Regions from separate parts of the Streptomyces sp. LE64 genome, predicted to be linked through region 2. Evidence: riboswitches for the same ligand, from Rfam matches in the RefSeq annotation. Region 2 holds a riboswitch; the other holds the start of a gene.
The links. A riboswitch is a leader RNA that binds a small molecule or an ion and turns the genes downstream of it on or off. The one in region 2 is predicted to bind cobalamin.
Positions count from the first base shown of each region.

Region 1 (5,010 bases), 3.8 Mb from region 2:
GGCGGCGCGCAGCGCCATGGTGGCGCCGGTGGACCAGCCGTGCACCACGATGCGTTCGGCGCCCCGGCGCACGGCGTGGCGCAGTGCGGCGTCCAGGTCGCGCCACTCGGTCTCCCCGAGGTGGCTGAGGCCGTCCGGGGCGCGGGGGGCGCCGCGGTCGCCGCGGTAGGCGAGGGAGAGCACCGGGAACCGGCTGCGGTGCAGGAAGTCCATGACCACCATCGGGTGCTCGCGGGTGGTGCCGAGGCCGTGCACCGCGATGACGCAGGTGTCCCGGGCGGAGGGCACCCACCAGGCGGGCAGCAGCCCCGTTTCGCCGGGGACCTCGACGTCCTGGTGGTCGAGGCCCAGCGCGGTGCCCGGGTCGCCGGTGTGGACCTGGGGGGTGAGCCGGACCGTGGTCCCCGGGGCGAGGGTGCCGTGGGTGACGCCGTCCAGCCGGCGGACGACGGTGTCGGCGGTGTGCGGGGCGTCGGGGACGACCGGGCCGACGACGGCGTGGACGCGGCGGCCGGTGAGGCCGTAGGTGCCGGGGCGCAGGCTGGCCAGGTCCCTGGTCAGGGTGACGCGGTCGGCGGTGACGGCGTGGACGGTGAGTCGCGGGTCGGTGGGGAGCGGGTGACCCGGGCGGGGTTTCAGGGCGGCGTCGCTGGCGAACCGTCCCGCGGCCAGGGCGAGCAGGCCGGTGACGGTCGCGGTGGCGGCGGCTGCGGTGGCGGCTGTCGCGGCTCGGGCGGTGCGCACGGTGTCCAGTGTCGGGGCGGGGGTGGGGCGCGGCCAGCGGGCGCCGCCGCGTCCCGGGCGGTTCACCCGGCCGGACCCCCCGGACGGAGCCCGCCGGACGCCCGGGAGCACCGGTCGAGTGATGTGTCTTACTTAGATCGGACAAAGAGGGTATGTGGGGCGGCGGGCCGATGAAGGGCCGTACAGTCGGATGAGACGCTGAACGGGTCATCGGCGGCGTGTGGGGCCGTTGCACGGAACCACCCGAAGCCCACCGCTCCAGCCCCCTTACCCCCCCGATCGACCGACCTCCCCATGCGGAATAAAGCTCCCTCAGATCGAGTCACCGTGATGCCTGCCCCAGTTCATCTTCCGTTAACTCAGGTTGCTTACGTTCCAACCCCCACTGACGCCCCACGGAAGCCTGGGTAAATGGAAAACATCACGCTCCTCCTCGGAATCGTGATCGTCACCGCTCTCGTGTTTGACTTCACGAACGGTTTCCACGACACGGCCAACGCGATGGCGACGACCATCTCAACTGGCGCTATGAAGCCCAAAGCGGCGGTCGCAATGTCCGCCGTGTTGAACTTGGTCGGAGCCTTCCTCTCGGTCGAAGTCGCCAAGACGATCTCTGGCGGCATGATCGACGAAGGCGGCATCCAACCCGAAGTCATCTTCGCGGCGCTCGTCGGCGCCATCCTCTGGAACCTGCTGACCTGGCTCGTAGGTCTGCCCTCCAGCTCCTCCCACGCCCTGTTCGGCGGTCTGATCGGCGCCGCCGTGATGTCGGCCGGCTGGGACTCGGTGAACGGCTCCACCGTCGTCACCAAGGTCCTCATCCCCGCAGTCGCCGCCCCCGTGGTGGCCGGCATCGCAGCGATGATCGCCACCCGCCTGACGTACAAGCTCGGCAACAACGTCAGCGACAAGGCCAGCTCCAAGGGCTACCGCGCCGGCCAGATCTCCTCGGCCGCCCTGGTCTCCCTGGCGCACGGCACCAACGACGCCCAGAAGACGATGGGCATCATCACCCTCGCCCTGGTCACCGGTGGCGCACTGGCCCCCGGCTCCAACCCGCCCATGTGGGTCATCGTCTCCGCCGGTGTCGCCATCGCGCTCGGCACCTACCTGGGCGGCTGGCGCATCATCCGCACCATGGGCAAGGGCCTGACCGACCTGCAGCCGCAGCAGGGCTTCGCCGCCCAGTCCAGCGCCGCCACGGTCATCCTCGCCTCCTCGCACCTGGGCTTCTCCCTCTCCACCACGCAGTCCTGCTCCGGCGCCGTGATGGGCGCGGGTCTGGGCCGCAAGGGCGGAGTGGTCCGCTGGTCGACCGCCACCCGGATGTTCGTCGCCTGGGGTCTGACGCTGCCGGCCGCCGGTGTCGTCGGCGCCCTCGCCGAACTCCTCACCAAGCAGGGCCCCTGGGGCGTCGCCGCGACCGCGGCACTGCTGGTCGGCGGATCGGGTGCGATCTGGCTGCGCTCCCGCAAGGAGGTCGTCGACCACACCAACGTCAACGACGTGGACGACGAGCCCGCGGGCGTCGTCACCACCGCCATGGCCGCGGTCACCCCGCCGCCGGCCGGCGACACCACCGCCGTCACGGGTGACCTCTCGGTGACCCTCCCGGCGGACCCGAACAGCCCCTCGACGGAGTCCGCGCCGCGGACCGCCAAGGTGTAAGGAACCCCCAATGAAAATCGACTGGGCAGCACTCGGCTCCGTCTTCGGAGTCAGCCTCGTGGTCACCGTGGTCCTGGTGGGCCTGTTCACCCTCGGCCTCGTCGGACTCTCCAAGCGGGAGGCCGCACTCGCCGGCGACGGACACGCCAAGGGCGGTTCGGCCGCCATCGCCACCACCGGCGCCGTCGCCTGCTTCGCCCTCTGCGTCGCGGCCGTCGCCTACGGCATAAACCTGATCGTCGCCTAACCCCCCAGGTTGCGATCTCCGGTCCGGTCGGTCACCGCCCCCACAGTGGTGACCCACCGGGCCTTCGTCGTGTGTGGGGCTTCACACACTGCCCCGCCGCAGGTCAGCGCGCGGTTGACGGGTGTTCTCGGGGCGTGGTGGACTGCCCGGGCCATTACGGCGGCAGCAGAGAGGAAGCCGGTGCGAATCCGGCGCGGTCCCGCCACTGTCACCGGGGAGCGCTCCCCCGCACCACACGTCACGGCCGTCACGCGGCTGGAAGACCGGGGGCGACGCCGATCCGGGAGCCAGGAGACTCTCGCGGTCGTCTCCGTCGACCCGGGGCGCGGACCCCGAGTGAGGACACAGCGATGCCGGGGCACCCGTCTGCCCGTCCCGCGCCCCACGGCACGGGACCCCACGACCGTACGCGGGCCCGCCGACGCCCGGCGGGCTGAGCCGATGCGGGCCGGGCGCACCTTCGCCTACGGCGCCACCGCCGGACTGATCGGCGACCTCCTCCTCGGCGACCCCCGCCGTGGACATCCGGTCGCCGCCTTCGGTCGTGCTGCGGGCGCCCTCGAACACCTCCTCTGGCGCGACCACCGCGGCTGGGGCGCACTGCACACCGCGCTCTGCGCCGGAGGCGCGGCCGGCGCCGCCGCCCTGGTGGCGCGCGCCGCCGCCCCCTCGCGCACCGCCTCGGTCGCCCTGACCGCCGCCGCCACCTGGGCGGTGGTCGGCGGGACCAGTCTCGGCCGCGAGGCCGCGGCCGTCGGCGCCGCCCTCGCCGTGGGCGACCTCGCCGCGGCCCGACGACGGCTGCCGCACCTGTGCGGACGGGACCCCGAGGCCCTGGACGCGGACGGCATCGCCCGGGCCGTGGTCGAATCCGTCGCCGAGAACACCTCCGACGCCGTGGTCGGCGCCCTGGTGTGGGGGGCGATCGGCGGGGTGCCCGGACTCGTCGGCTTCCGCGCCGTCAACACCCTCGACGCGATGGTCGGCCACCGGTCGCCCCGCCACCGCCGCTTCGGTTGGGCCTCGGCGCGCCTGGACGACGTGGCGGGCTGGCCCGGGGCCCGGCTCACCGGAGCCCTGGCCGTGGCGGCCGGGGGCGCCCCGGCCGCCGCCGCACGGGCCTGGCGCGCGGACGCCCGACGCCACCCGAGCCCCAACGCGGGCGTGGCGGAGAGCGCGTTCGCGGGTGCGCTCGGCGTCCGCCTCGGCGGCACCCTCTCCTACGGCGGGCGGGTCGAGCACCGGCCGGTGCTGAACGGGGACGGGCGGGCCGTCACGGTGGCGGACATCGACCGGGCGGTGCGGCTGTCGCGCCGGGTGGGTTGGCTGACGCTCGCGGTGTGCGTGGCGGGACGCGGGGCGCTCGCGGCCCGGCGCACGGTCACGGGGAAGGGACGGTAGGGGTGCTGCGGGGCGGACTGCTGGTCGCGGGGACCACCTCCGACGCGGGCAAGAGCGTGGTCACCGCCGGGATCTGCCGGTGGCTGGCCCGCCGGGGCGTCAAGGTCGCCCCGTTCAAGGGGCAGAACATGTCCCTCAACTCGTTCGTCACCCGGGACGGCGCCGAGATCGGCCGGGCCCAGGCCATGCAGGCGCAGGCCGCCCGGGTCGAGCCGAGCGCCCTGATGAACCCGGTGCTCCTCAAGCCCGGCGGGGACCGCACCAGCCAGGTGGTGCTGATGGGGCGTCCGGTCGGGGAGATGAGCGCGCGCGGCTTCTTCGGCGCGCCGGGCGGCCCCGAGGCAGGCCAGCCGGTGCCCGGGGGCCGCGAGGCGCTGCTCGACACCGTCGTGGGGTGCCTGGAGGAGTTGCGCGCCACCCATGACGTGGTGGTGTGCGAGGGCGCGGGCAGCCCGGCCGAGATCAACCTGCGGCGCACCGACATCGTCAACATGGGCGTCGCCCGGGCCGGCCGGCTGCCGGTGCTGGTGGTCGGCGACATCGACCGGGGCGGGGTCTTCGCCTCCTTCTTCGGGACGACGGCGCTGCTGGCCCCCGAGGACCAGTCCCTGGTGGCCGGCTACCTGGTCAACAAGTTCCGCGGCGACGTCTCACTGCTGGAGCCGGGCCTCGACATGCTGCGCACCCTCACCGGCCGTCCCACCTACGGGGTGCTGCCGTTCCAACACGGGCTCGGCATCGACGAGGAGGACGGGCTGCGGGTGTCGCTGCGGGGCACGGTGCGCGAGTCGCCGGCCGGCGAGCCGCACGGCACCGAGGTGCTGCGGATCGCGGTGTGCGCGGTGCCGTTGATGTCGAACTTCACCGACGTGGACGCGCTCGCCGCCGAACCCGGGGTCACCGTCCGCTTCGTGGACCGGCCGGAGGAGACCGCCGACGCCGACCTGGTG
Region 1 is NZ_CP199708.1:1,012,469-1,017,478, forward strand. It holds gene ACSMX9_RS04510 (alpha/beta hydrolase family protein) at 1-744, opposite strand, end outside; gene ACSMX9_RS04515 (anion permease) at 1,156-2,412, shown strand; gene ACSMX9_RS04520 (hypothetical protein) at 2,423-2,659, shown strand; cobalamin riboswitch at 2,831-2,956, shown strand; gene ACSMX9_RS04525 (cobalamin biosynthesis protein) at 3,101-4,060, shown strand; gene ACSMX9_RS04530 (cobyric acid synthase) at 4,066-5,010, shown strand, end outside.
Region 1: linked by a shared signal. The riboswitch ahead of ACSMX9_RS04525 (cobalamin biosynthesis protein) and the one ahead of ACSMX9_RS21750 (hypothetical protein) in region 2 are both predicted to bind cobalamin.

Region 2 (5,010 bases):
CCGCCGACCACGGGGCGTACCTGGCGTGGGCCACCGAGGCGTTCCGGCTCAGCACCGCCGGCGTGGCCCCCGGCACCCAGATCCACACCCACATGTGCTACGCCGAGTTCGGCGACATCGTCCAGGCCATCGACGACCTCGACGCCGACGTCATCAGCCTCGAAGCCGCCCGCTCCCACATGCAGGTCGCCCGCGAACTCGCGGCCCACGGCTATCCGCGCGAAGCCGGCCCGGGCGTCTACGACATCCACTCCCCCCGGGTGCCGAGCGCGGAGGAAGCAGCCGAGCTGCTGCGCACCGGCCTGGAGGCGATCCCCGCGGAGCGGCTCTGGGTCAACCCCGACTGCGGTCTGAAGACCCGCGGCTGGCCCGAGACGCGTGCCTCGCTGGAGAACCTGGTCACCGCGGCCCGCACCGTCCGGGGCGAACTGCCCTCCGTCTGACCTCCGGTCCTGCGGGGCCGGGACGCTTCGGCGCCCCGGCCCCGCCCGTGCGTCGGCCTCCGGGGGCCAGGACGGTCCGGCTCACCAGGGCGCCTCCTCGGTGGTGCGGGGCCGGTCGGCGAGACCGAGTTCCCGCTCGCCGAGCGGGGCGAAGAAACCCTCCACATCCGCTTCGGCGACTTCCGCGAGGGTCGCCGGCGACCAGCGGGGCTCGCGGTCCTTGTCGACGATTTGGGCACGGATGCCCTCCACCAGGTCGGGGTGGCGCAGGCAGGCGCAGGAGACGCGGTACTCCTGGTCGAGGACCCGCTCCAGCGGTCCGAGCCGGCGGACGCGGCGCAGCGCGGCGAGGGTGACCTTGAGGGCGGTCGGGGACTTGGCGAGCAGGGTCCCGGCTGTCTCCTCGGCGACGGGGCGGCCCCGGGCGAGGAGGCGTCGGAGGATCTCCTCGACGGTGTCCGCGCGGTAGCAGTCGTCGATCCACTCCCGTTGCTCGGCCAGTTCTCCCGGCAAAGGGGCCTGGACGTGACGCGCGAGGGCCTCGTGCACCGGCAGCCGGGCGAGGTCGTCGATGAGGGGGCGGAGCGAGGCTGAGGGCACGTAGTGGTCGGCGAGACCGCACAGCAGGGCGTCCGCGGCGCCGATCCGCGCGCCGGTCAGGGCGAGGTGGGTGCCGAGTTCTCCGGGGGCGAGGGCGAGCAGGCGGGTGCCGCCGACATCGGGGACGAACCCGATGCCGGTCTCGGGCATGGCGATGTCGGAACGCTCGGTGACGACCCGGACGCTGCCGTGCGCGGAGACGCCAACGCCGCCGCCCATGACGAGGCCGTCCATGACGGCGACGTACGGCTTCGGGTAGCGGGCGATCCGGGCGTTGAGGCGGTACTCGTCGCGCCAGAAGGCGGCCGAGGCGGTTCCGTCGCCGTCGCGGGCGTCGTCGTGGATGGCGCGGATGTCGCCACCCGCGCAGAGACCGCGCTCCCCGGCGCCGGTGATGACGACCGTCTCCACGGCGGGGTCGCGCTCCCATTCCGTGAGCGCCCCGTCGATGCGGAGCACCATCCCGTGGGTGAGGGAGTTCAACGCCCGGGGGCGGTTGAGGGTGATGTGGGCGGCACGGCCCCGCGTGTGGAACAGGACGTCGCTCATCCGAACGCCTCCGTCATCCCCCGGGCCACGATGACGCGCATGATCTCGTTGGTTCCTTCCAGGATCTGGTGGACCCGCAGGTCACGGACGATCTTCTCGATGCCGTACTCGTTGAGGTAGCCGTACCCACCGTGGAGCTGGAGCGCACGGTCGGCGACCGAGTAGCCGGTGTCGGTGGCGAACCGCTTCGCCATCGCGCACAGGTAGGGCGCCTGCGGATCGCCCCGGTCGAGTGCCTGTGCGGCCTGTTGGACCAGGGCCCAGGCCGCGGTGAGTTCGGTCGCCATGTCGGCGAGCCGGAAGCGCAGGGCCTGGGCGTCGAGGAGGCGCTGGCCGAACGCCTCGCGGTCGGCGAGGTGGGCGAGGCTGCGGTCGAGGGCGCTGCGGGCCCCGCCCAGGGAACAGGCGGCGATGCCGAGACGGCCGCTGTCGAGCCCGTGCAGGGCGATCCGGAAGCCCTGTCCCTCACGGCCGAGGAGTCGGTCGGCCGGCAGACGGACCCCGTTCAGGACCACCTGACGGGTCGGCTGGGCGTTCCAGCCCATCTTCCGTTCGGGCCGCCCGAAGGAGAGGTTCGGGTCGTCCCGGTCGACGACGAACGCGGACACCCCGTCGGCGCCCGCGCCGCCGGTGCGGGCCAGCACGACGTACAACCGGGAGGCCCCCGCACCGGAGACGAACTGCTTGACGCCGGTGAGGACCCAGCCGTCACCGTCCCGTACGGCGCGGGTCGTCAGGGCCGCCGCGTCGGAACCCGCGCCCGGTTCGGCGAGACAGTAGCTGGCGAGGTCGTCCATGGTGCACAGGCGCGGCAACCACCGCTCGCGTTGGGAGTCGTCGGCGTAGTGGTCGATCATCCAGGCGGCCATGTTGTGGATGGAGAGGTAGCCAGCGATGGACGGGCAGCCGGAGGCGAGCGTCTCGAACACGAGGACCCCGTCGGACCGGTTGAGACCGGAGCCGCCGGACTCCTCGCGGACGTAGATGCCGCCCAGGCCCAGTGCGGCCGCCTTGCGCAGCACGTCCACCGGGAAGTGCTCGTCGCGGTCCCACTCCAGGGCGCGGGGCGCGAGGTGCTCCCGGGTGAAGTCGAGGGTGGCCTCGACGAGGGCTTGCTGGTCCTCGTTGAGCAGGGCGCTGGTCACGGCCGCTCAACCCGCCGTGGGAATCGTGGAGCCCGCGCCTTCGCACAGCCCGGCCGGCCGGCGGGAACGGACGGCGTCCGGACCGTACCGGTCGCGATGGCCGGAGTCGGACCCCTTCCCGGCACCGGAGGGGTGGTGGGCGAACGGCACCGGGACGGGCACGTCGAGGCCGTGGACCTCGCCGTGGGCCTCCGCGGCACCCGGGGTGCGCTCGTCGCCGACGAAGGGCGTCCACGCGCGCAGGGCGGTGCGTTCGTGCTCTCGGACCATGACTACCTGCTCTCGTCAGGAGGGATCCGGGGATGGCGCGCACCAGGCCCGCACCCGGGCGGGCGCGACGAGGGCCGGGGCGCGGGATCGCGGATGGCCGGAATCCGTCAGAGCGCGGGTTCAGCGGAGTCGGGGGTGCGCAACGGTGCCATGCGTGTCAGCTCCATCCTCGTGGACAACACGGAACGTCCCGCGGCCGGTATCCTGACTCCCGGATCAGCGCACGCCGTCCGCCTTCCCGACGTCCAACTCGTCAGTGGCGTCCTGCTCGACGACGCGCTCCCCGGTCACAGTGGCGGGACCGTGCCGGAATCGCACCGGCTTCCCTGCACCGCGGGCCTTGCCTCCCGATTTTATCGTCGTCCGCCCCGGCGAATCCACTGGACGTGACCCCGGATCGGGTCACACGGGGCTCCGGGCCGACTTGTGCGCCGTGCGGGCGGGTGAGGCCCTGACCGCGCCGAGGGACGCGGAAGGGCCGGTCCGGGTCCGGGCCGTCAGCACTCGATGATGTTCACCGCGAGCCCGCCCCGGGCGGTCTCCTTGTACTTGACGTTCGTCGCGGCCACCATGGTGATCATGCTCCTGAGGTGCGGTTTCAGGGCGAGACCGGTGGCCCAATCGGCAGCCAGGGACTTTTCAGGGACTTTGTGCCCGGCGTCGGCGAGCCCCGCCTCCAACTGCACGCTGGCGTACGCGTGCCGCAGGACGTGGAACATGTCCGCGCGCGAAGACGCGTGACGTGGTGACTCTTTAGGCTTTGTTGCCTGACGTGAGAACGGCCTTCGCCTGATCCTGTGCCCCGTCTCGGCGAAACCCGACCAGCACCAAGGCCGGAGTGAATCAGTCTGCGTTTGCCGAGCTGTCAAACTTCCGAGCCCGCCACGAGGGCCCGGAGTTCGGCAAGAAGCTCTCGCTGGACGAGCTCCGCGACAGCCTGGTCGAGCAGCCATTGCTGTCCTCGCCGCATTGGCCTGCGCGACCCGGAAGCCGTGGAGGCCGCCCCTCGCATCCTCGCTCCGGAGCCCCCGGACGAATCTGGTCGGCGGCTGGCGCGGCGTGTGCTGTTCCTGGTGGGTGACGTCGCATCGGTGCCGGGTGTGGTGGTGACTTTTCGGGTGGGTGTCGGGCTCGGGTTCCGTGACATGGGTGTGTCGTAGGCGTGTTGTGGTTCGGGAGGTGGGGTGCGCCATGATGTCTGGATGACTGAGCACGGGGGTGCGGTGGATCAGCCGCGGGAAACGCCGAGGTCTCGTCTCGCCGACTACGTGGAGATGAGTGGTCCGGTTCGATCGGTGTCGTCGCCCGACGTTGGGCGGGACGTCGAGGGCGGAGTGGGTGAACCGGCGTCGCCCGTGCGGGAAGAGCCCGGTGCGCAGGCGGATGATCCTGGCATGGTGGTTGATGATGCCGGTGCCTTGCTCGTTGCCTCCGAAGTGGTGGCCCGTAAGCGGGAGTTTGCCCGGCTCCTGGGTGGGTTCCGGCGGACGGCGGTCCTGGTCCCGTTGGGCGGGGAACCGGGTCCGGGTGAGGAACGAGGGCTGCTGACGGCGGACTTCAACGGCATCAGGTTCATCCTGGCCTTCTCCGACGAACAGGCCCTGGCCCGGTACGCCCGGGCCCGCGGCGAGTTCGCCCGCGAGTGGACGTACCGCACGATTCTGGGTGCGCGGCTGCTGGATGTCGCGGTGCCCGCGATGGGTGTGCCGTGCGGGGTGGTCCTGGATTGTGCGGACGGGACGGACGGGATGGTGTTCCCGCCGGTCAGGGGCATCGTGCCGGACCCGGTAGCGGTCGACCGTGAGGTGACCGTCGAGGAGGGGGCCGGGCGATGAGCGGCGGTGGCAAGGATCTGAAGGCCGACGGTCTCGCGCTGATCGCGAAGGGGCTGACCGAGGCGCTGGCCGAGTTGAAGGAGCTCGGCATGGTCGGCGAGGCCAGCGCAGGGCGCGGCTTCGGAGACATCGCGCTGTCCGGCCTTGAACTCGGCCACGAGGGCCTGA
Region 2 is NZ_CP199708.1:4,807,578-4,812,587, forward strand. It holds gene metE (5-methyltetrahydropteroyltriglutamate--homocysteine S-methyltransferase) at 1-443, shown strand, start outside; gene ACSMX9_RS21740 (enoyl-CoA hydratase/isomerase family protein) at 525-1,592, opposite strand; gene ACSMX9_RS21745 (acyl-CoA dehydrogenase family protein) at 1,589-2,737, opposite strand; gene ACSMX9_RS21750 (hypothetical protein) at 2,744-3,007, opposite strand; cobalamin riboswitch at 3,185-3,358, opposite strand; gene ACSMX9_RS21755 (hypothetical protein) at 3,505-3,726, opposite strand; gene ACSMX9_RS21760 (hypothetical protein) at 4,210-4,842, shown strand; gene ACSMX9_RS21765 (hypothetical protein) at 4,839-5,010, shown strand, end outside.